4 regions of the Fictibacillus enclensis genome follow, and region 3 is predicted to be linked to each of the others. Evidence: riboswitches for the same ligand, from Rfam matches in the RefSeq annotation. Region 3 holds a riboswitch; each other region holds the start of a gene.
The links. Region 3 has a riboswitch for S-adenosylmethionine ahead of metK (methionine adenosyltransferase). Riboswitches for the same ligand answer to the same signal wherever they lie in the genome.
Positions count from the first base shown of each region.

Region 1: it holds a riboswitch for S-adenosylmethionine, as region 3 does, so the genes downstream of both, metX (homoserine O-acetyltransferase MetX) here and metK (methionine adenosyltransferase) in region 3, are expected to answer to the same signal.
Region 2: it holds a riboswitch for S-adenosylmethionine, as region 3 does, so the genes downstream of both, QNH15_RS16505 (methionine biosynthesis PLP-dependent protein) here and metK (methionine adenosyltransferase) in region 3, are expected to answer to the same signal.
Region 4: it holds a riboswitch for S-adenosylmethionine, as region 3 does, so the genes downstream of both, QNH15_RS05760 (homoserine dehydrogenase) here and metK (methionine adenosyltransferase) in region 3, are expected to answer to the same signal.

Region 1 covers NZ_CP126109.1:2,372,040-2,377,750, forward strand. Annotated here, with positions in the region: gene proC (pyrroline-5-carboxylate reductase) at 25-861, opposite strand; gene QNH15_RS12610 (cysteine dioxygenase) at 1,054-1,629, opposite strand; gene QNH15_RS12615 (cell wall hydrolase) at 1,843-2,457, shown strand; gene QNH15_RS12620 (universal stress protein) at 2,490-2,978, opposite strand; SAM riboswitch class I at 3,143-3,253, shown strand; gene metX (homoserine O-acetyltransferase MetX) at 3,341-4,423, shown strand; gene QNH15_RS12630 (MDR family MFS transporter) at 4,463-5,711, opposite strand, start outside.
Region 2 covers NZ_CP126109.1:3,126,071-3,131,781, reverse strand. Annotated here, with positions in the region: gene QNH15_RS16520 (MFS transporter) at 1-484, shown strand, start outside; gene hxlA (3-hexulose-6-phosphate synthase) at 481-1,119, shown strand; gene hxlB (6-phospho-3-hexuloisomerase) at 1,116-1,664, shown strand; SAM riboswitch class I at 1,740-1,854, shown strand; gene QNH15_RS16505 (methionine biosynthesis PLP-dependent protein) at 1,934-3,052, shown strand; gene metC (cystathionine beta-lyase) at 3,045-4,223, shown strand; gene QNH15_RS16495 (hypothetical protein) at 4,457-4,669, shown strand; gene QNH15_RS16490 (IclR family transcriptional regulator domain-containing protein) at 4,666-4,977, opposite strand; gene QNH15_RS16485 (aldo/keto reductase) at 5,138-5,711, shown strand, end outside.
Region 3 covers NZ_CP126109.1:3,428,602-3,434,312, forward strand. Annotated here, with positions in the region: gene QNH15_RS17945 (gamma carbonic anhydrase) at 1-44, shown strand, start outside; gene QNH15_RS17950 (VOC family protein) at 17-418, opposite strand; gene QNH15_RS17955 (spore coat associated protein CotJA) at 600-812, shown strand; gene QNH15_RS17960 (spore coat protein CotJB) at 818-1,081, shown strand; gene QNH15_RS17965 (manganese catalase family protein) at 1,106-1,675, shown strand; gene QNH15_RS17970 (phosphatase PAP2 family protein) at 1,807-2,358, shown strand; gene metK (methionine adenosyltransferase) at 2,577-3,776, opposite strand; SAM riboswitch class I at 3,957-4,075, opposite strand; gene pckA (phosphoenolpyruvate carboxykinase (ATP)) at 4,348-5,711, shown strand, end outside.
Region 4 covers NZ_CP126109.1:1,059,712-1,065,422, reverse strand. Annotated here, with positions in the region: gene QNH15_RS05770 (glutathione peroxidase) at 1-143, shown strand, start outside; gene yjcZ (sporulation protein YjcZ) at 327-554, shown strand; gene QNH15_RS05760 (homoserine dehydrogenase) at 611-1,846, opposite strand; SAM riboswitch class I at 1,944-2,051, opposite strand; SAM riboswitch class I at 2,147-2,256, opposite strand; gene QNH15_RS05755 (hypothetical protein) at 2,298-2,486, opposite strand; gene QNH15_RS05750 (HPr family phosphocarrier protein) at 2,582-2,833, opposite strand; gene QNH15_RS05745 (GNAT family N-acetyltransferase) at 3,009-3,458, opposite strand; gene QNH15_RS05740 (hypothetical protein) at 3,538-3,678, opposite strand; gene QNH15_RS05735 (ABC transporter substrate-binding protein) at 3,736-4,746, opposite strand; gene QNH15_RS05730 (ABC transporter permease) at 4,721-5,521, opposite strand; gene QNH15_RS05725 (ABC transporter ATP-binding protein) at 5,496-5,711, opposite strand, start outside.

The sequences.
Region 1 (5,711 bases), 1.1 Mb from region 3:
AATTGGGATAATCGCGTTGCAGTTTTAAACAGAAACTTTCTCAAATTCCTTCCGGATTTCAGCTGACCTTTTCTTGGCACTTAGAATGGCTTCTGAAAATGCCTGTCCTGCATGATTTTCACGAAGGGCATCAAGTCCGGCGGCTGTTGTCCCGTTAGGGGAAGTTACTCTTTTTCTTAAGGTTTCCGGATCAGCATTTGTATCAAGCACCATTTTGCTGGCGCCAAATATAGTTTGGGCAGCAATCTCTCTTGCCATGTCTTCATCCAGTCCCTCGGCCACCGCTGTTTTTTCAATATGCTCAAGAATGTAATAAATATAGGCTGGTCCGCTTCCCGCAATTCCTGTGAAAACGTCCATTTGCTCTTCATCAATTACTTTTACTCTTCCGATCGCAGAAAACAACGCTTTGGCCAGTTCAATATGCTCCATAGATACCGAATTTCCGCCTGTTATAGCTGTGATTGATTCTCCGATCGTACTTGACGTGTTCGGCATCACCCGGATCACCGGCTGTCCTTCTGGAAGCAATTCTTCCATATAAGAAGTCGATATACCTGCTAATACCGACATGATGATTTGGTTTGAATTCACATGAGGAGCAAGCTCCAACAATGCATTTTCTGCATCTTTTGGCTTCATGGCCAAAAGAATGACGTCGGCTTCATCAATTTTAGCTTCATGGTAGGGCAACGCCCCGACCTTGTATTTTTTCATGAGTTCAATTCTTCGTTCTTCATTTTGTTTGTTTGTCATTGTAATGTTGCTGGCAGGCAGCTTATCCTGTGTGACCATTCCGGCAGCAATTGCTTCTGCCATTGAACCTGCTCCAATAAAAAGCACTTTCTTTTTTTCTAACATGCAACCTCTCCTTATAGCCGTGTAGTCAATTTCATCATATAAGTTCTTATCTTAACACGATGAGAGAGAGTTTCAACCCTTAAGAGTGGACGTGAGGAGGTAAGGGTAAAAAAGAAATAAAACGGTAGGAAAAAGTGGACTGCTTTGTGCACAAGGTCTTAAATGACCTGAAATCATGATATATGAAATGATTTAAGTTTCAATTTCCCATGGCCCTTTTAGACGAACCGTTTTAAGCTGCTGCTTTTGTTCCTCTGGCCACCAGGCACCGCAATCCTCGGATACGATACAGACCGCGCATTTATTTAAATCATAGACCTTCATCCCGCTGATTGGTGGTGTATAAACGTGCAGTGTAATCAAAGGCTCTTCTCCTCGGGATCCCATTTTATGAATCATTCCTTTGCCCACATTCAAATAGGAACCGCTTTTTTCTTTCCGATTTAATCTCTCCAATGGAAGGCTGGCAGGAGAAATCTCATAAATCCAATGGTCTGAGCTGCCAGCAATAATCTGAACCCAACCATAGGACTGGCCATGATCATGAGGAGCACAGTCGAGATAAGTTGACCATTGCATAACAAGAATTTCAATGTGATCATTCTGATAAAACATCTGTCTTCCGTAAGGTTTATTGCCCGGTTCTTTTAAGAAAGGGGTTACATCCTCGAGGCGGACATCCAATTGTTTAATGGCCGTTAAAAGCTGTCTGGAAGAGGGATTATGCATGGAACCAAAAAGCATTTCAATACGTTCTAGAAGGGTCACGCTCTTCATCCTCTCTGATCGCTTTTTATTTTAGTTTATGAGGGGGACAATATGTTCATGTAAAAAGACAATCTGTGAGTCAATGGTCACAAAATAACATGATTACCCGAAACCTACCTCCTAGGGACTGCGATAGGTAAAAACGTCCGCATTTTGTCTAGAATCATCATTTTCACCGCAGACGAAATTTTACGACTCAAGGAGGAACGATTCATGTTTAAAAAGGTGAGTATCATCACAGGAATCACAGCCATTGGGCTTTCTATAGCTGGAGGTACAGGAGCCAGTGCACATACCGTTAAAGAAGGGGATACTCTTTGGAAGCTGGGGCAATCCTATAATGTGCCGTTTCAGGAGATCAAAAAAGAGAATGGACTTACCGGCAATTTGATTTATCCGGGACAAAATTTAAAGGTGCAGCCAGTAAAGGGAATAAGCCATGAAAAAACAAACGCTCCATCAGAACAAATAAAAGCAACGCCGGAAGATAAAAAATTGCTCGCTTCTCTTGTTGAAGCAGAAGCAATGGGAGAAAGCTTTGAAGGAAAGGTAGCGGTGGCCTCTGTTGTCCTGAACCGCGTTGATGATGACGGCTTTCCTGATTCCATTCATGACGTCATCTACGACAAAGGACAATTTCAGCCGGTTATGGAGAACAATTTAAAGAAACCTTCTCCCGAGTCGGAAAAGGCTGTAGACAAGGCCTTATCTGGTTATGATAACACGAACGGTGCTCTGTTCTTTTACAATAAAAAGACAGCCGTTAGCAGATGGCTCGATACGAAACCTGCTTGTACGGTTATCGGAAACCATACATTCAGCAAATAATCCATGCCCCCGTCATTCGCGGACGGGGGTTTTTATCGTTGGCTCGTACTTTTGATGCTTAATCCTGAGGATGTAATTTTTTGGCTGTTTCTTGCGATCAGTACGTCACAATTGGCATGGCGCGTAATATACTGTGAGACACTTCCGATAAAAATGCGTTCCATCGCATTTAATCCTGTTGCACCACAAACAATCAAATCTGATTCATGCATGGAGGCAAATGAGAGAATTTCCATTTTGGGCGATCCTGAGTTTGATAAAGTGGTTACATGTGTTAGTCCATGGTTTCTGGCCAATTTTTCATAGTCGTCCAAAAGTGTTCCTGCTGCAATCCGATCTCTGTCCATTTCAATATTAATGGCTCCGGCATCAAGTGGAGCAGCCGGAAGGCGGTCTTCAGTTATGTGTACGATATACAACTTGGCACGATATTCTTTTGCCACTTCAATCGCTCTGTAAAACGCCACTTCCGATGAACGGGAACCGTCAACACCAACCAGGATTCTTTGGTAAGAAGGCATACCCTCACCTCTTTTGGAATATAGTATACTTAAGTTTTACCCGCTGGAGGAGGAAGGCAAACACGAAGACAAACAATAAAAAACTTTCGGAATTTAATTGACAAATTTGTAAGACTGCTGTATTTTTGAACGTATTAAAGTTGTTCATAAAAACGAATAGTAAACTCTTATCAAGAGTGGTGGAGGGACTGGCCCGATGATACCCGGCAACCTGCAGAGATTATTCTGTACTGGTGCCAAATCCTGCAAAGGTAAAACACTTTGACAGATAAGAGACGGTACAACCCCAAAATGGATGATTGCACCTCTCTGAATCTAAAAAGAGAGGTGTTTTTTGTTTGATAAAATCGGAGGGATATCTGATGGCAAATGCACAGGCAGCAATTGGAAATGAAGTGGCAGAAATAGGGAATCTCGTTCTGGAATCCGGCAAAACATTAACTGATGTTCATATTGCCTATCAGCGCAAAGGAGCGGCTGATGCTCCGGCTATTTTGGTGTGCCATGCACTTACAGGAAATCAATATACGATGACGACAGAAATTGGACCTGGGTGGTGGGAAGGACTCATTGGGCCAGGCCAATATATCGATTCAGAAAAATACCAGGTGATTACGACCAACGTTCTTGGCGGCTGTGAAGGGACGACAGGACCGCTTTCCATCAACCCTTTGACAGGGGAGAGATATCGCGGGGATTTTCCGCTCATTACCATCCGAGACATGGTTAATGCTCAAAAACGATTGCTTGAAGTTCTTCACATTCATTCCCTTGACACAGTCATCGGTGGATCGCTTGGCGGGATGCAGGTTATGGAATGGGGCTTGCTCTACCCTGATTTTATGGACCGTTTGATTCCCATTGCGGTCACACCTGCCTTAAGCGATTATGCCATTGGTTTCAATGCCATTGGGCGAACGGCGATTGTGAGTGATCCGGAATGGAATAATGGGAACTATTCATCAGAAGTGTCACCTGCCAAAGGGCTTGGCATTGCCAGAATGATTGGAATGCTGACCTACCGTTCGGGAACGTTATTTAATCAGCGGTTTCAACGGGAACAAACGGAAGAATGGTATTCCATATCAGATGAAGCTTCGTTTTCCGTTGAGACTTACCTGCATTATCAGGCCCAAAAGCTGTCCCAGCGGTTTGATGCCAACAGCTACCTGACCTTACTGAAAGCGATGGACAGCCATGACATTGGCAGAGGAAGAGGAGGCATCCATCAAGCAAGCAAAGGATACAGGGCAAAAATGCTCTGTCTCGGATTTACAGAGGACCTGTTATATCCGCCGGCGATGATGAAAACTTTTACAGAAAGCGTGAACGAAGAAAGCCAAAAGGCCCTCTTTCATGAAGTGAATACCATTTTTGGCCATGATGGATTTTTAACAGAATTCGAAAAATGGGGCCCGTTTCTGGAAGGTTTTTTTTCCGAATAAAAAAGACATGAAGCGAAAATAGCTTCATGTCTTTTGGTTTTAGAGTTCTCCTGCAGCTTGATCCGCCAAAGGAACCGTTGTTTCCTGTTGCGTAGGTTCATTTTTAATACGGCCGCTGCCTACAGAAAGGGCAACAATAATACCTGCCCCGATGAAAATAAGGCCGGTCATAAAGACGGTCGTAAACGAACTGCTCCAAGCCGTTTGAATGGAGTGGATCACCGTACCTTTAATTGAACCCGGAAGTTTAAGCATATCTGGATGAATTAGAAGGCTGAACAAGGCATCTGTTTTATCTGCAAGTTTTTGGAAAATGCCTTGAAGCATCGGATTGCTCTGTTCTTTTACTACATCTTTCATGTTGGTCTCCAGAGAGTGGTTCATAACGACGTTCAAGACAGTAATGCCGATTGTACCGCCAATGGAACGGAAGAAGGTGGATGCCGATGTAACAGCACCGAGTTTCGTTTTCGGAAATTCATTCTGTATGGCAATCATAAGGGTAGGCATAACAAGACCCATGCCGAATCCCATGATAATCATATAAGCATAAGCTGTAATTTCTTTAGATTCCACGCCCATTGTGCTCATCAAGTAAAATCCGAATGCTGTAATCAGCATACCTGCTGTCAATACAGTCCGGTATGGGAGTTTCAACAAAAGTCTTCCCCCAACGATACTTGCAAGGATAAGGGAGATCATCATTGGCGTCATGGTTGATCCGGCCTGTGTAGGTGTTACACCCAAAATGCCCTGCATGAACATTGGAACGAACATAATCGCACCAAACATTCCAAGCCCCAGCAAAAAGCCTAATGCATTCGTTGCAGCAAACACACGGTTTTTGAACAAAGTCAGATCAAGTACAGGTTCTTTTGCTTTTCTCTCCACGAACCCAAAAACGATCATCAGCAGGATCGATGAACCAAAGATTAAAGCACTTTCGAGCGATCCCCATTCAAATTTATCTCCACCAAAAGTGAGGCCGAGCAACAACAGAACGATAGCCGGGATCAGAGTGATAATGCCCCAGTAGTCGATATTGACTTCGTTTTTTGGCCGAACCATTTCGTGTTTCATTCCAATAAAGATTAAAATAGCGGATAACAAGCCAAATGGCACGTTAATCAGGAAAATCCAGTGCCAACTGATGGTATCCACCAAGAATCCACCAATGAATGGACCAATGACAGAGCTTAAACCAAAAATGGCACCGAAGACACCCTGCCACTTTGCACGCTGCTCGGCAGTGAAAATATCACCAATGATAGTTTGGGAAAGCGGCATG
Region 2 (5,711 bases), 300 kb from region 3:
TTCAACAGGCTGGCTTTCTTCGGTTCCTTACGTTGTGGCTGTGGTCGGCATGCTTGTCCTATCCTATTACTCGGATAAAACACTGAACCGTAAAACATTTGTATGGATATCACTGCTGATCGGTTCCATTGCCTTTTTTGGCTCTTATTTGATCGGTTCCAGCAATTTCTGGCTTTCGTATACACTTCTTGTCATAGCTGGCGGAGCCATGTACGCACCATACGGACCGTTTTTTGCGATCATTCCTGAAATCCTTCCGCGAAACGTGGCTGGGGGAGCGATGGCGCTCATCAACAGCATGGGGGCGCTCGGTTCTTTTGTTGGATCCTACATTGTTGGATATTTAAACGGCGTTACCGGAGGGCCGTCAGCTTCCTTCGTATTCATGGCATCCGCGCTTTTTGTATCCGTATTGCTTACAATGGCTGTTAAAGCTCCGGCTGCAAAAGAAGCGAAAAAGAGAATGGAGGTTGTTTCTCAATGAAGATTCAGCTGGCCCTGGACCGGATGACGATTTCTGAGGCAATTGAAACGGCAAAAGAGGCAGAGCAATATGTTGATCTTATCGAAGTCGGTACTTCATTAATTAAGGAATATGGTGTTGAGAGCATTTCTGAGATTAAAAAAAAGTTTCCGTTAAAACCAGTGCTGGCAGATATGAAGACCTTTGATAATGCAGCCTATGAATTTTCCATAGCCTTTGACGCAGGAGCAGACATGGCAACTGTCATGGGGGCGGCTCCCCTCGTAACGATTGAAACCTGTTTGAAGGTTGCCGAGGAAAATGGAAAAGAAGTGATGATTGATCTGCTAAATGTTTCATCTGAGCAAATGCAACGGCTGCTAAGCTATACATCTGCCGTATTTTGCGAACATGTAAGCAAAGATGAACAGGAGTCAGACAACAAAACGATGGAGAAACAGAACAAAGAAAGGCTTCCTGTTGACCGACTGGCCCTTGCAGGGGGAATTGCTTTATCCACTCTCCCAATGGCTGCCGAAAAAAATCCGGAGATCATTGTTGTCGGGTCCGCCATTACGAAAGCTGCGAATATCCAGGAAGCAGCCAAACAGATGTATACAGCTTGGAAAACGATTCGGACAGGAGAAAATGTATGAACGAACTGAATGTGATTGTAAAAGAGATGCAGGGAGTTATTGAGAAAATTGGAGAAGAAGAGATTGAGCGTTTTTATTCAGAACTCCAAAATACAACGAGAATCTTTGTGGCTGGCGAGGGAAGGTCGGGGTTTATGGCAAAAGCATTTGCCATGCGCCTGATGCACCTGGGCTATAACGTCTTTGTCATTGGTGAGACGGTAACTCCCTCGGTAGCCGAGGGGGATTGTCTTATCGCCATTTCGGGTTCCGGATCCACACAATCCGTCATCCATCAGGCGGAACGGTCAAGGTCGGCAGGCTCCAAAGTAGTATGCATTACAGCAAATGGAGATTCTGCTCTGGCACAAGTGGCTGATACATGTTTTGTCCTTCCGGCAGCTACAAAGAAAAGGGGAGAGAATGAAGCCAAAAGCATACAGCCACTCAGCTCCCTTTTTGATCAGTGTCTTCATGTGTTTTGCGATGCGGTATGTCTGAGGAGCAGCACACAGAAAACGCTCAGCCATGAGGAAGTTCTGTCCAGGCACAGCAACACGGAATAAAAATATAAAAAGAAAGCTTGAAACATTCAGATAATTGCGGTACACTAGGAACTACAATTTGATACGGATTAGATTTTCTTATCAAGAGAGGTAGAGGGAATGGCCCGATGAAACCTCAGCAACCTTCAGTGATTTCTGCTGAAAAGGTGCTAAGTCCAGCAAGTTCGATGACGAACTTGGGAGATAAGGAGAACGACAATTTGATGGTATTCAAAAGTCTTCTTCTTAAGAAGGCTTTTTTATTTTTTCTTTTGACTTAGGAGGCTGCCATGTATAAAACAGAAACAAAATTAGCTCAAATTGGAAACCGAAGTGAAGACCGCACGGGAACGGTTAATCCGCCCGTTTATTTTTCTACAGCATACCGCCATACCGGAATTGGAGAATCAAGTGGTTACGATTATATTCGAACAGGCAATCCGACACGTGAAGTGCTTGAAAAAGCGATCGCCGATCTGGAAGGAGCAGACGCCGGGTTTGCCTGTAGCTCGGGGATGGCGGCCATTGCGGCCATCCTCTCCCTCTTTCAATCAGGTGATGAATGGATTGTATCCAGTGATTTGTATGGCGGTACCTACCGCCTGCTCGAAGAAGGATACAAAAAATGGGGATTGTCCAGTAACTATGTAAACACGGCAGACGTAGCCGAAATTGAACAGGTGATCACTGAAAAAACAAAAGCCATCTTTTTAGAAACGCCGACCAACCCGCTCATGGAGGTATGTGATATTGAAGCTGTTGCACGTCTCGCCAAGAAACATGGGTTGCTCGTTATCGTTGATAATACCTTTTATACCCCTTTGCTGCAAAGGCCGATCGAGCTCGGAGCGGATATTGTAATCCACAGTGCAACGAAATACCTCGGAGGACACAATGATGTGCTCGCAGGTCTGATTGCGGCCAAAGGCGAGGAATTGTGCCAGGAGCTCTCGTACCATCACAATGCCTCAGGTGCCGTGTTAAGCCCGTTTGATGCCTGGCTTTTGATGCGCGGAATGAAAACATTGGCCCTTCGAATGAAAAAACATGAAGAAAACGCTAAGGTGTTGATTCAATTCCTGCAGAATCATGAAGGTGTAGATGACGTCCTTTATCCGGGAAGGGGAGGCATGATCTCTTTCCGGCTGAAAAAAGAGGAATGGGTCCCCCGTTTTTTGAAGTCTGTAAATCTGATAACCTTTGCCGAAAGCCTGGGCGGGGTTGAAAGTCTGGTAACGTATCCCGCGACCCAAACACATGCGGACATTCCTGAAGAAATACGTACAGCACGCGGAGTTTGCAACCGGCTTTTGCGTTTATCTGTTGGTATTGAAGACGAAAATGATTTGATTAACGACTTAAAACAAGCGCTGGACATTGTCCAGAAGGAGGCTGTAATTTATGAGTGACCATAACTGTCATACCTTTCAAACCAAATTGCTGCATCATAAACATAAAACCGATCCGGCTACCGGCGCGGTGAGTGTGCCCATGCATCTGTCCTCCACGTTCCATCAAGAGGATATTGATCAATTTGGAAAATATGATTATGCACGGTCTGCCAATCCGACAAGAGAAGCACTCGAACAGCAAATCGCTGAGCTCGAAGGCGGATGCAGAGGCTTTGCCTTTGCATCGGGCATGGCAGCGATCTCCACGTCATTTCTTCTTTTATCCCAAGGAGATCATATGATCATATCAGAGGATGTGTATGGCGGTACGTATCGAATGGTCACACAGGTGCTTTCACGACTGGGGATTACCCACACTTTTGTCGATATGACTGACCTTGATGCCGTAGAACAGGCAATCCAGCCCAATACAAAAGCCTTTTATATTGAAACGCCTTCCAATCCGCTTTTAAAAGTGACCGATATTCGGGCAGTGAGCGAGCTGGCGAAGGAGAAAGGTGCACTAACCTTTGTAGACAATACCTTTTTAACACCGGCTCTTCAGCAGCCGTTGTCGCTTGGAGCGGATATTGTTCTTCACAGTGCAACCAAATTCCTTGCCGGGCATAGTGATGTGGTGGCAGGTCTGGCCGTGGTGAAAGATGAAGAGTTGGCTGATCGCCTTTACTTTTTGCAGAACTCGTTTGGTGCCGTGCTGGGTGTCCAGGATTGCTGGCTATTAATGAGGGGACTGAAAACATTATACGTACGCCTCCGTCATTCTGTAGAAGCGGCTGGGAAACTCGCAGACTATTTAAACGGACACCCGCTGATTAAAAAGGTACATTACCCTGGCTTAAAGGAGCATTCAGGATACTTTGTACAGCGGAGCCAGGCGGAGGGGCCAGGTGCTGTCTTCTCATTTGAACTGGAAAGCGAACAGCTGGTCCGGCCGTTTACTTCCCATCTTCAGATCCCTGTTTTGGCGGTGAGCCTCGGAGCGGTGGAATCGATTTTATCCTATCCGGCAAAAATGTCACATGCCGCTATGCCGGAAGCCGAAAGAAAGAAGAGAGGAATCTCGAACACGCTTTTCCGGTTTTCAGCAGGCTTGGAGGACCCTGAAGATATAATTGCGGATTTTGAATTTGCCTTAGCACAAAGCACCATACACACACTGGCACGATAGAGCCAATGAAAAAAACGAGTCTTTAAGAAGGCTCGTTTTTCTGCTTGCGGCCTTTTCTCTCGTTTGCTTTTAACTTTCGTGGATGGTTTCCATTCGGATCTATCAAAATAAGGACTTTTAGTCAGTAAGGGATTCCTAATCAGGAATTCCTCTTTTTGTATGTGAGGTGTCTATACCATTTTTAGTATTTGTACATAAAATAAACAGACACACATACAGAAAGGGAGAACAGCATGAAAGACTCATCGTACCTGCCTTTTTGTGCGGAGGATTTCCTGCAAAATGTTCAAGCCGGGGATACTCACTTTTTTGTCTTCCGGGGCTCAACCGTCCCGGTGAGGTTGTCATTTATTTCGTATAATTCAGTGACGAACTGCATGACGGCTTCCCTTGAAGAGGGTAGAAATCTTACGTTTGATTGCAAGTATGTTGCTGCAGTCTTCTAAAAACCTCCCAGATTCCTAGAAAGATAGGACGCTGGAGGTTTTTCTGATTTAACAAATATCCTTATTTCATTCATTTTATTGAAAATAACACCTGGAAATTCCACAATGAAAGCGCTTATTGTTTGATTGCTTTCGATTTTATCGATGTAAATGACTTCACCATGATCTTCAATACATAAATGAACCGTTTCATTAATTTCTTTACACAGCTTTTCCAGGTATGGTTGGGAGATTTGAATTCCTTCTGGATATTCGGAAAGTTTGTTTAATAGTGTGAGAGCTCGTTCCAGTGATTGGACATTTGACATGTACTCTACCTCTTGTATGCTTTTGTCTAAATCATACGGCATGAAAATTATTTTATAAAATGCCCTTTCGTACAAAGAAGCAGGAGGATATGGGATTAAGACAAGAGAAAAAGTGGTATGTACTTATAGCAAGCAATTACGACAATAGGAGGAATAAAAGATGGCAACCAGTTTAAAAGATACAACAACACTACATAACGGCGTGAAAATGCCGCGCTTTGGGTTGGGTGTTTTTAAAGTAAAAGAAGGAGAAGAAGTAATCGAGTCTGTAAAAGCTGCGATAAAAAACGGATACATCAGTATTGATACGGCAGCGATTTACGGGAACGAAGAGGGAGTGGGGCAGGCGATCAGAGAGTCCGGAGTTTCCCGTGAAGACCTATTCATCACAACAAAGCTATGGAACAGTGAGCAAGGATACGAATCTACATTAAAGGCGTTCGAAACAAGCATGGAAAAACTTGGCCTGGAATATCTGGACCTCTATCTCATTCACTGGCCTGGAAAAGACAAATATAAAGAGACATGGAGAGCGTTTGAGAAGCTGTACAATGATGGCAAAATTCGGGCCATCGGCGTAAGTAACTTCCAGGTTCACCATTTGGAGGACTTGATGAGTTCCTGTGAAATTAAACCAATGGTCAACCAGGTGGAATACCATCCGCATCTTACCCAAAAAGAGCTGCATGCGTTCTGCAAAAATAATGAAATCCAATTGGAAGCCTGGTCACCGC
Region 3 (5,711 bases):
AGGAAAAAGGGCAGTATTACAAGTCGCTTTCCGAATCCGATTGACGATCGCCGTTAAACTCGATTAAGTTGCCGTCCGGATCACATACATATACCTGGTGCCATGGCGTCTTATTCTCGGGTTTATTATGATATGGCACCTTGAAGTGATCCAGTTTTTTCAATAACCCCGGAATATCGTTCACCCGTATGGCAAAATGGCCATCCCGGCTATCCAGGTCATCCGTTCCTCTTAATGCTTTTCCCTGCGGGTTTACGATCAAATGAAGCTGAGTTGCGCCAAAATTGTACCATACGCCCGGAAAACCAAACTGCGGGCGCTCTTTGTCTGCTTTGAACCCCAATATGCCTTCATAAAAATACAACGCTTTCTTCAAATCAGTTACCACTAGTGAAACGTGATGGATTCCTTCGTACATGGCTTCCCCTTCCATTCATCCCAAAATTTTTTCCGTACATAATGCATGTTCTGGATAAATCATACCACAAGATGATTTCCTATTTAAATGGATAAACCCCAGAAGCCGCTTTTACCTTAAAGTCATATTTCCTCCTCTTGTTCAATAAAGTAGTAAGAGCCCTTTTTTGGAGGTGAACTTATTGAAACCGATAAAATCCTATACCCCTTACCACAGTCCGTTTGATCCTTGTCCTCCCATCGGCAAAAAGTACTACCGCACTCCACCGCAACTGTATATGACATTCCAGCCGCCCAACCTGCCGCAGTTTTCCCCGAGGGAAGCATTACAGAAAGGAACCCTTTGGCCGGCGTTCTACGATTATTATGAAAACCCTTATGATCGGAGGAGTTAAAGCATATGGAAAATAGCCTTCCTGCCGACTATTACAGACTCCTGGAAGAATTGCAGGCTGTGGATTTTGTGCTGGTAGAATTAACGCTGTACCTTGATACCCATCCAAATGACACCGCAAGCATTAATCAGTTTAATCATTATGCACGGGAGCGAAAAAAACTGAAAAAAGCCATTGAATCCCAATACGGTCCCATGCAGCAGTACGGAAACAGCTATTCAGGTACACCATGGGACTGGAACAAAGGGCCTTGGCCTTGGCAAGTGTAAATGTAATTTTATTGGAGGGTGACCATGTGGATTTATGAAAAAAAACTTCAGTACCCGGTTAGAGTCAGCACCTGTAATCCGAGACTCGCTAAATTTTTGATTGAACAATACGGCGGAGCCGATGGAGAGCTTGCGGCGGCTCTGCGTTACTTGAATCAGCGGTACAGCATTCCCGATAAGGTCATCGGGCTGTTGACCGATATAGGCACAGAAGAATTTGCTCACCTTGAAATGATTGCCACAATGGTTGTAAAACTTACCAAAGACGCCACGCCTCAACAGATGCGTGACGCCGGACTGGATGCCCATTATGCGAACCATGACAGTGCTCTTTTTTATCATAATGCAGCAGGTGTTCCATGGACCGCCTCTTACATTCAGGCCAAAGGAGATCCGATTGCAGACCTTTATGAAGACATAGCAGCTGAAGAAAAGGCGCGCGCCACCTATCAGTGGCTGATTGACATGTCGGACGATCCGGATCTCAATGACGGTCTCCGTTTCTTGAGGGAACGTGAAATTATCCATTCCATGAGGTTCCGGGAGGCTGTGGAAATTCTGAAAGAAGAACGCGACCGAAAAACCGTTTTTTGACAGTCATTCTTAAAACCGCTGATTCATCAGTGGTTTTTTATTTTTACAAACTCTTCATACTTCCTTAAAACTGGGACAAACATCCACTTGTATGCTTAAGGAGAAATCAGCATTAAGACAGGAGGATGTTTATGGCGAGAGTGACCGGGTGGATTTATGAAAAAGAATGCAGGTTATTCAAATGGGTAAACAGCAGGCTGCAGCATCGTTTGTTGGACAAGTACTTTAACGCCATTACCCACTTTGGAGGTGCAACTGCCACGATCATTACCACTCTTCTCGTACTGCTCTTCGCACCTGATAATGCAAGAATATTTGCTGCCGCAGGTTTCCTGTCTCTCGTACTCAGCCATATCCCTGTGGCCATCTCCAAGAAATGCTATCCCCGCAAGCGCCCATACCTCATGATACCGGGTACAAAAACCTTCAGTCATCCGCTGAAAGACCATTCCTTTCCGTCCGGGCATACAACAGCGGTCTTCTCTGTCATTATCCCGTTGTCCCTGATCCACCCCGGTCTGCTCTGGATTCTTGTTCCGCTGGGCTTCTCTGTCGGAATCTCCCGGATGTACCTTGGCTTGCATTATCCCACAGATGTCCTCGCAGGCATGATGCTGGGAATCAGTTCAGGAATCTTTTCCGTTTTCTTGGTTAATTCTTATCTCGTTACCAACCATTTATAATGTTCAGGAGGGGTTACATGAAAAAAGCGCTACAGGAACACGATTTGATGATTGTAAAAGAAATAAATCCCACTTTCCAGTCAGGATTCAATCTGCCAACAATCCTCAAATTTCCTGTATTCATAAAATCTCTGGAGCATAAACCTCCTGATCTGCCGCTCAAAAAAATAAAGCCGGCCCTTCCAGTGGGAATCCCAATGGAAGACCGGCTTTTTTATTTATGCGTTTGCTTGTTCTTTAAGTGCTTCTGCTTTATCTGTTTTTTCCCAAGGAAGCTCAACGTCAGTACGGCCGAAATGTCCATAAGCAGCTGTCTGCTTGTAAATCGGACGGCGAAGATCGAGCATTTTGATGATTCCTGCCGGGCGAAGGTCAAAGTTCTTGCGCACAAGATCAACCAATACCTCTTCAGAAACTTTTCCTGTTTCAAACGTGTTTACAGCAATGGATACAGGCTGAGCTACACCAATAGCGTAGGCAAGCTGAACTTCAACTTTGTCAGCAAGACCGGATGCAACAATGTTTTTCGCAACATAACGTGCTGCATATGCTGCAGAACGGTCTACTTTGGTCGCGTCTTTCCCAGAGAATGCCCCGCCACCGTGACGGGCATATCCGCCATACGTATCAACAATAATCTTACGGCCAGTCAAACCGGCGTCCCCTTGTGGTCCGCCAATTACAAAACGGCCTGTCGGGTTGATGAAGTACTTTGTATTTTCGTCAATCAATTCTGCAGGTACAACAGGCTTGATTACTTGTTCTTTAATATCCGCCTGGATTTGTTCAAGTGTAATTTCAGGGTGATGCTGAGTTGAAATGACAATCGTATCAATACGAACCGGCTTGTCATCCTCATCATATTCAACCGTTACTTGAGTTTTACCATCTGGACGAAGGTATGGCACTTCTTCCGTTTTGCGCACTTCAGCCAGTCGGCGGGACAAGCGGTGTGCCAATGAAATCGGAAGCGGCATGAGTTCAGGTGTTTCGTTGTTGGCATAGCCAAACATAAGACCCTGGTCACCAGCACCGATTGCTTCAATTTCTTCATCCGTCATCGAACCTTCACGAGCTTCAAGCGCCTGGTCAACCCCCATCGCGATATCAGCAGACTGCTCATCGATGGATGTCAGAACCGCACATGTTTCAGAGTCAAAACCATACTTCGCGCGGTCGTAACCGATTTCTTTGATGGTTTCCCGAACCACTTTCGGAATATCAACATATGTGGATGTAGTAATTTCTCCTGCAACCAGCACAAGTCCGGTTGTTACGGAAGTTTCACAAGCTACACGGGCATTTGGATCGTTAGCCAGGATTTCATCCAGGATCGCATCGGAAATTTGGTCACAAATTTTGTCCGGATGCCCTTCTGTAACTGATTCAGATGTAAAAAGACGACGACTTTTAGACAATTGAGATCCTCCTTCTCTATTTAACGCATAGAGCAATATTTTTCTAAGATACGGTACTCATTCCTATATGGATACTTTGTTTTTGTAAAATATTCAGGTTCAAACCATTTTGAGACATAAAAAAAGCCTTTCCCTAAATCATCATACACGAGGGAAAAGGTCTTATGTCTACGCCTTCACCTCTTATTTTCAAGGCTTGTTCACCTTGCAGGTTAGCACCTTTTCACTTCATTTTTTGGCACGAAGTGTCGGTTGCTGGGTTTCATAGGGCCTGTCCCTCCACCTACTCGGAATAAGAGTAGCCGTTCCCGAAATATAATAGCGCAGTTCGACAAACCTGTCAACTTGAAATGGCACCCCTTCTTCATCCAGATAGGAATTTTCAGCGTCACTATGCCTGATAATAATGTTTGCCAGAGCTGATCAGAGGATAATGCCTGATTTTCGAACCAAATCGTAAAATGTTAAATAAAATAGTATACATTATTTATTTTAATGTGCTATACTAATTTCGAATTTAGTCATGTTGACGGTGATTAATATATTTCTTTAAAAGGACGGTTTTGCGAACATGAATACGGTTGATTCAACGACGACTTTAGATGATATTCTAAACAGCGCAGCTACTCATGAAAATCTCCCAGTACCTATGCTTGTTGAAAAAGCACTGCTCCGCAACGAAGCCATTTTATCTTCGACAGGTGCTCTCAGAGCCACAACTGGAAAATACACTGGACGCTCTCCAGAAGACAAGTTTATCGTGGACGAAGCCAGTTCAAGCGGAAAAATAGACTGGGGCAAAATCAATAAGCCTTTTAATGAAGAAAAGTTTGATAAGCTTTACAAAAAAGTACTTCATTACTTAGGCCAGCAAGAAGAACTTTTTGTGTTTAAAGGCTTTGCTGGCGCTGATCATGCTTATCGCCTACCCATTCAGGTCGTGAACGAATTCGCCTGGCATAATCTGTTCGCCCGGCAAATGTTTATCCGCCCTACAGCTGAAGAGCTAAAGGGACTGGATGCAGAATTTACCGTGGTCTCCGCTCCCGGGTTCCAGGCTGATCCTGAGGTAGACGGCACAAATTCAGAAACTTTCATTATTATATCATTTGAGAGAAGGATTGTTTTGATCGGCGGCACAGAATATGCCGGTGAAATCAAAAAATCAATCTTTTCAGTTATGAACTATATCCTTCCCGAAAAAGGGATACTTTCCATGCACTGCTCGGCAAATGTCGGACAGGAAGGCGATGTCGCCCTTTTCTTCGGCTTATCCGGAACCGGTAAAACGACGCTTTCCGCTGATCCTCACCGCTCCCTGATCGGAGATGATGAACACGGCTGGGCCAATACAGGCGTCTTTAATATCGAAGGCGGATGCTATGCCAAAACCATCAACCTCTCTCAGGAAAAAGAGCCGCAAATCTGGGATGCTATCCGATTTGGAAGCGTTCTCGAAAACGTCGTCCTGGATGATTTGACACGTGAAGGAAACTATGATGACGGCTCATTGACCGAAAATACAAGAGCAGCTTATCCGATCCAGGCGATTCCAAACATCATACAGCCAAGTGTTGCCGGACACCCGAACACCATCATATTTCTGACAGCTGATGCATTCGGAGTATTGCCTCCGATCAGTAAACTGACGAAGGAACAGGCAATGTACCACTTCCTGTCCGGTTACACAAGTAAGCTTGCTGGCACAGAGCGTGGAATTACGTCTCCTCAGGCCACCTTCTCCACTTGCTTTGGTGCTCCATTCCTGCCGCTTGAGGCAACGGTTTATGCAGAAATGCTCGGCGAAAAAATCGATCACCATGAAGTAGAAGTTTACCTTGTGAACACCGGCTGGTCCGGAGGGGCATACGGCGCAGGTAAGCGCATGAACCTTTCCTATACAAGAGCCATGGTCCAGGCAGCGCTTCAGGGTGA
Region 4 (5,711 bases), 2.4 Mb from region 3:
CCGGGATTTTAGGATCAAAGGCAATTAAATGGAACTTCACCAAATTCCTGGTGAACAAACAAGGAGCAGTCGTATCCCGCCATTCTCCTCAAACCTCACCGAAGGATATGAAAAAAGAAATAGAAGCACTGCTCGCGCAGTAATCAGCACGCACGCTTTTGGTTTCCCCTAAAGCGTGCGTTTTTCATTGCACGGTAATTAGGCTTGCCAACAAGGCAAACGTCCAGACCGAGTGATGCCTCCTACATATACTGTATCGAGAATGTTGGAATTGGATATTAAAGGAGGAATTTTAAATGTATGCAAACTCACCGATTAATGCACCAATGAACGCTCCGTTAAACGTACCTGTGTCAACGGCTTCTTATGGGTATGGTTATGGCGGCGGATGCGGCGGCGGTTACGGTTATGGCGGCGGTTACGGCGGTTACGGTTATGGAGGCGGAAGAGGATTTGCGATCATCATCGTATTGTTCATCCTCTTGATCATCATCGGCTGTTCATGCTGGGCCGGTCACGGCCACGGCGGCTGTGAAAGCAGCAGCAGCTGCTAATCGTTCAAGCAGCAAAAAAGATCCAGGCGGTTGTCCGCCTGGATCTTTTTATTTTTTTATAATAGAACTTCCTCTGCAACCTCGCTTGCAGCCGAGAGTCTCACAGGATAAATGCTCGTAAACGGCAAAGGACTTACAGGCAAGTCTCCAGCGTAAAGGAATGCAATGAGGGAGGCTTCCGGCAGAGAAACCGTATCGAGTACTGCTCCTTGAAGCTGCAGTGCAGAAATTGTTTCTCCCGAAATGTGCTCTTTTTCACCAATCAGAAGATAGGTCGTTCCCTCTTTGGCCTGTTTTCTTTGAACGACTTCTGAGACTGTCGGTTTGTCCTGATAAACACTGCCCGTCTCATACAGGGATAAAAAATCTTCGACGATGGCACTTGCTGTTGCTTCAGCCCCGGCACCGGGTCCCTGTAAGGTTAAACAGCCAAGAAGATCCGTCTGAATGCGGACGGCATTGTCCACTCCTTCCACTCCATAAAGCGGGTGTTCACTGTCTACCAACACCGGTTTCACCTTCAGCTCGAGACTGTCATCCAGGAGCACCAGATGTTTTAGGCGAAGTCCAAGCTGTTCTGCGAGCTGTATTTCCTCAAGACGCACATTTCCAATTCCCTTTACCTCGGCTTCCTCCCATATAGGCTGTTCACCATAAATCCACTTACTCAGCACCATGGCTTTATAAAAAGCATCCAGCCCTTCAATATCATTCGTCGGGTCAGGTTCTGCATACCCCTTTTGCTGGGCGAGTTCCAGAGCTTCCGGAAACGTAGATCCAGTTGTTCTCATGTGCGAGAGAATAAAATTGGACGTTCCATTCAATATTCCCTCCACGTGCTGTACTTTATTGATTCGCAAAAGCTCCCTCAGTGTCCTTAACACCGGGATGCCGCCGCCTACACTTGCTTCATATACAAAGCGTGCTCCTCTTGCTTTCGCAAGGCTTGTTAGCTCTTCCCCATGACGGGCAATCAGGTCTTTGTTGGCGGAAATTACATGGCACCCTGCTTCCAGTGACCGGGTAATGTACGTTTTGGCCGGTTCAATTCCCCCGATGGCTTCAATGACCACATCCGGCGCCTCCTTACCCAGAATTTTTTCAAACTCTGAGTATAATGGCGCTTTCTGAAAGTCGGACCTCGGTTTTGCCGGATTTTTAATCAATATTCCTGACAGACGAATCTTTTTTCCCAGCAACTGTTCAATATCAGGTTTTCTTTTTAACAATGAGGAATATACCCCGGTTCCCACAGTTCCCAGTCCCAGCAATGCAATTTTAATTTCACTCAATGATATCTCTCCCTTTGTTTGATTGGATAAGCTTACCTCTCGAGAATAGCTCCGAAATGAAAAAAGCCCCCTTCCTAAGAAGAGGGCGTCCGGCCTCCTCTTATCATCCAGGATTTCTCCTGCAGGTAGTAGCACCTTTTCAGGCAATATGCCTGAAGGTTGCCGGGCTTCATAGGGCCTTTCCCTCCGCCGCTCTGGATAAGAGTACATATGAGATTGAAACATGTTATGTAGCAAATGACTTTTTTAGTACTAAAAAACTCCCTTATCGATGATAAGAGAGTTACATTCCGGTTTCATCTCTTATCGCTCAAAGTTGTACCTTTGAAGGACTTGGCACCTTTTCAGACAATCTGCCTGAAGGTTGCCGGGTTTCATCGGGCCTTTCCCTCCACCGCTCTGGATAAGCTTTTTTAAATTAGTCTTACTTTATCATGGAGGAAGAAGAGCGTCAACCGCTCCTGGACCTATTTTTCCGTTCAAGATAAAACATGATCAGCAGTGAAGGCACCAGAGCCATGATAAAGGATTTGGTGATTACCGTTCCACTGAAACTTTCACTCGCAGCGATATGAAAAGCAAAATCTGTAAAAGTGATGGCCAAAGCCATTAAAACGGTCCCAGGAATTACGTTTTTCATAACAAATCCTCCTGTCGAGCGAAATTGAGTTACCACCAGTTTACAAAATCCGTGTGGTAAAATCCACTGTTCCAGGAATTTTCAGGCACATAAGGCTACACTAATTTTCCTGCACAAATCTGACGTATTCCTTCAAGGGCATCCTGCTGATCCTGTCCTTGCGCTGTTATACAGCACAAGCCAGCCATGCCTGAGAGTTTACTCATGCTTAACATGCTTTTGGCATTCATCTGGCAGTTATCGAATTCGAAATAGATTTGACACTCTTCAAATTCGTTCGCTTTATGAACAAGCTTTGATATTGTTCTGGAATTCATTTTTTCCTGCAAAAAGCAGTATGTCTTCATACCTTTCCACTCCTATTCCTTATCCCTGCCATTTTAACCCGCAATGATTAAGCACATATTAAGGCAGTTTAACTTTTTTTCATACCAATGAAGATATGCACGCCTGACCATCAATATGTGGATAATGGGCAGTTTAGGAAAAAAGGAGGAGCATCAGAAGGGTTAAAATTGTTTTTCAAAAATATGTATTTTTTTCCTCGTTTTCTTTAATTTCGATTTCTCTGAAGCCCATTCTGCTCCAAAAGCTGAACGCAGGAGCATTACCCGTTAAGATTCCGAGCCGCAATACGGGGTGCTTCATCTTTCTTAACTCATTTTCGCATTCCGTATAAAGCTTTTTTGCCAATCCCTGGTTTTTACAGGCTTTGGCAACCATCAGGAAACCCAGCCACGGCTTGCCATCCTTCGGGTTATGTAAAAGGTATTCAATAATGGCCGCGTTTTTGCCGTATTCTTTAACCACATAACGAAACCTGGGAGGCTTTATATCTAGAAGTTCCTCCATAATATCTTTTGGCTCCACTTTGCCTTTCCCGTAAAACAGCTCATTATAAAATGGATTGGGGTTCATAATCTCTAGTTCATCCATCGCTTTCTCCAGCCCGCTCTGTTCCCATATCAGCACTCCCGCACCCCCTATTCTTCTTTCTAGCATACAACAAAATCAAAAAAAACACGCTCCTGAAATCAGGGCGTGTTCTTCGTTATTGGCTGTCCTTGTTGTTCTTGATTTCGGCGATATCACCCTGATTGGCAATTGGATCAGCAAACGTTCCCTTCGGAATATCCGCCTTTCCTTTTCGCTGCTCCGCGTTTTGCTTGCGGATTTTTTCATTTTTGGCCATGCCGGACACCTCCTTGCCTGGTACTTAACATAACCAAACAAGGCGGAGTCTACTCTGTTATTTTTCCAGATTAATATAGGCTTTTTGGGTATCTATTTTCTTTTTGATCATATCTGTCTCATAAAGCCACTCTGAAACCTTATTCCACGACTTTTGATCCTGATACCCAAAGGGTTTGCTGCCACTGTCCATCAAGGGCAGAAGAATTTGAAGGCTTTTCTTTTCTACCTTTTGATCCAGGGGAAACTCTTTGTTTTCATGCTGAAATAAAATATTCAACGCGTTCTCCGGATGCTCTTGTACATCCTTTTGTCCTTTTGACAGAGCCCGCCAAAATTTTTGGTAAAGCTTCCTGTTTTTCTTCAATCCATCTTCACTCGAAACAAGTACCAGCTCATAATAATCAGGCACTCCGTATTTTACTGGATCGATGGATCGGACAGGGTGCCCCTCTTTTTTCAGCAAAATTTGTTCATGGTTGATATAGCCACCGGAGATGCCGTCAACTTTTTTAGAAGCCATCGCCGGAATGATATCCCATCCGATATCCGTCATTTTTACGTTATCCGGATTTCCCCCGTCATGTTTTACCATCGTTTTAACAATAGCTTCATTAATCGGAATAGACGGATAACCTACATTCTTTCCTTCAAGATCTTTAGGTGTGTGAACGCTGCTTTTCTCTGGCACCATCAGATGATTGAGCGGATGCCTCACCATCGCTCCAAGAGAAACCACCGGTATGTTTTCGGCACGTGAAAGCACAACCTGCGGCTGGTAGGTCAATGCAAGGTCCGTACGCCCGGCTGCCACAAGCTTTAACGGATCATTGGTTTCAGCCGGCATTTTCACGTCCACCTCAATGCCTTCCTTTTTAAAATACCCTTTCTCAATGGCATCATAAATTCCGGCATGCACTGCGTTTGGGTACCAGTCGAGCATCACGCTCACTTTCTTCATTCCATCTTTCCCTTCCCCGCTTTTAGTCGCGGAAGAGGAACAGGCACCAAGTGCGAGAAGCAGACACCCTGCAAGCAGCCATTTACTGTGTTTTATCCACTTTTTCATGTTGTACATCCTTTCTGATTTCTTTCCATCTGAACATTCGTTTTTCCGCAAGTGCTGCTGCCCCAAAGAAACACATGCCAAGCAGAGACAAAAGGAAGATGGCGGAAAAGACACCTTCTGCGTTCAGACTGCCTGACATTCTTCGTGAATAGTAGCCGAGCCCTTCACTTGCCCCGAGCCATTCACCGATTGTTGCACCCACGACTGAAAATACAGCAGCAAGTTTGATGCCCGAAAAGAATGAGGGAAGTGCCATGGGCATCTGTACTTTTTTAAAGATCTGCCATCTTCTTGCTCCCATGGAACGCAAAAGATCCACATAATCCCGATCATGATGGTTCAGGCCGTCATAGGTGCTCACCACAATGGGGAAGAAAGCGATCAAAACAGTAACCGCCACTTTGCTCCATATGCTGTAGCCAAACCAAAGGACAAAAATCGGTGACAGCGCGATAATCGGTATGGTCTGGGAAATCAATACCCCGGGATAAATTGTTCGTTGTAACGATTTGAAAAAAAACATGGCAACCGCAAGTGAAACACCAGCCACTGCCGCTATAACAAAGCCAAGGATCGTTTCCTTAAACGTGGCCCATGTATGAAAAAGCAATATGTCCTTGTTCTCAAAAAGAGACAGTAGGATGCCTGACGGTGCCGGCAGAATAAAAGACGGCAGCCTGCCGGTATCCACAAGCCATTCCCATGCACCAAGCAGGAGGAGGGCTGCCATCAAAAATAAATAATAATCCTTAAAAAATGCTTTGATACGATTCATGTGTAATTCTGCTCTCCAATGTATTGATCAGCTCTGTTATTTCAGGGGATAGATATGTCTCTCTCGGCCTTTGCAGCTGAACCATGATTTCTTCCGTCTCACCGGATGGGTGGAGAACAATAATCCTGTCACTTAAAAAAACCGATTCGTGGAGGTCATGTGTGACCAGGACGATGGTTTTGTTCAGTTC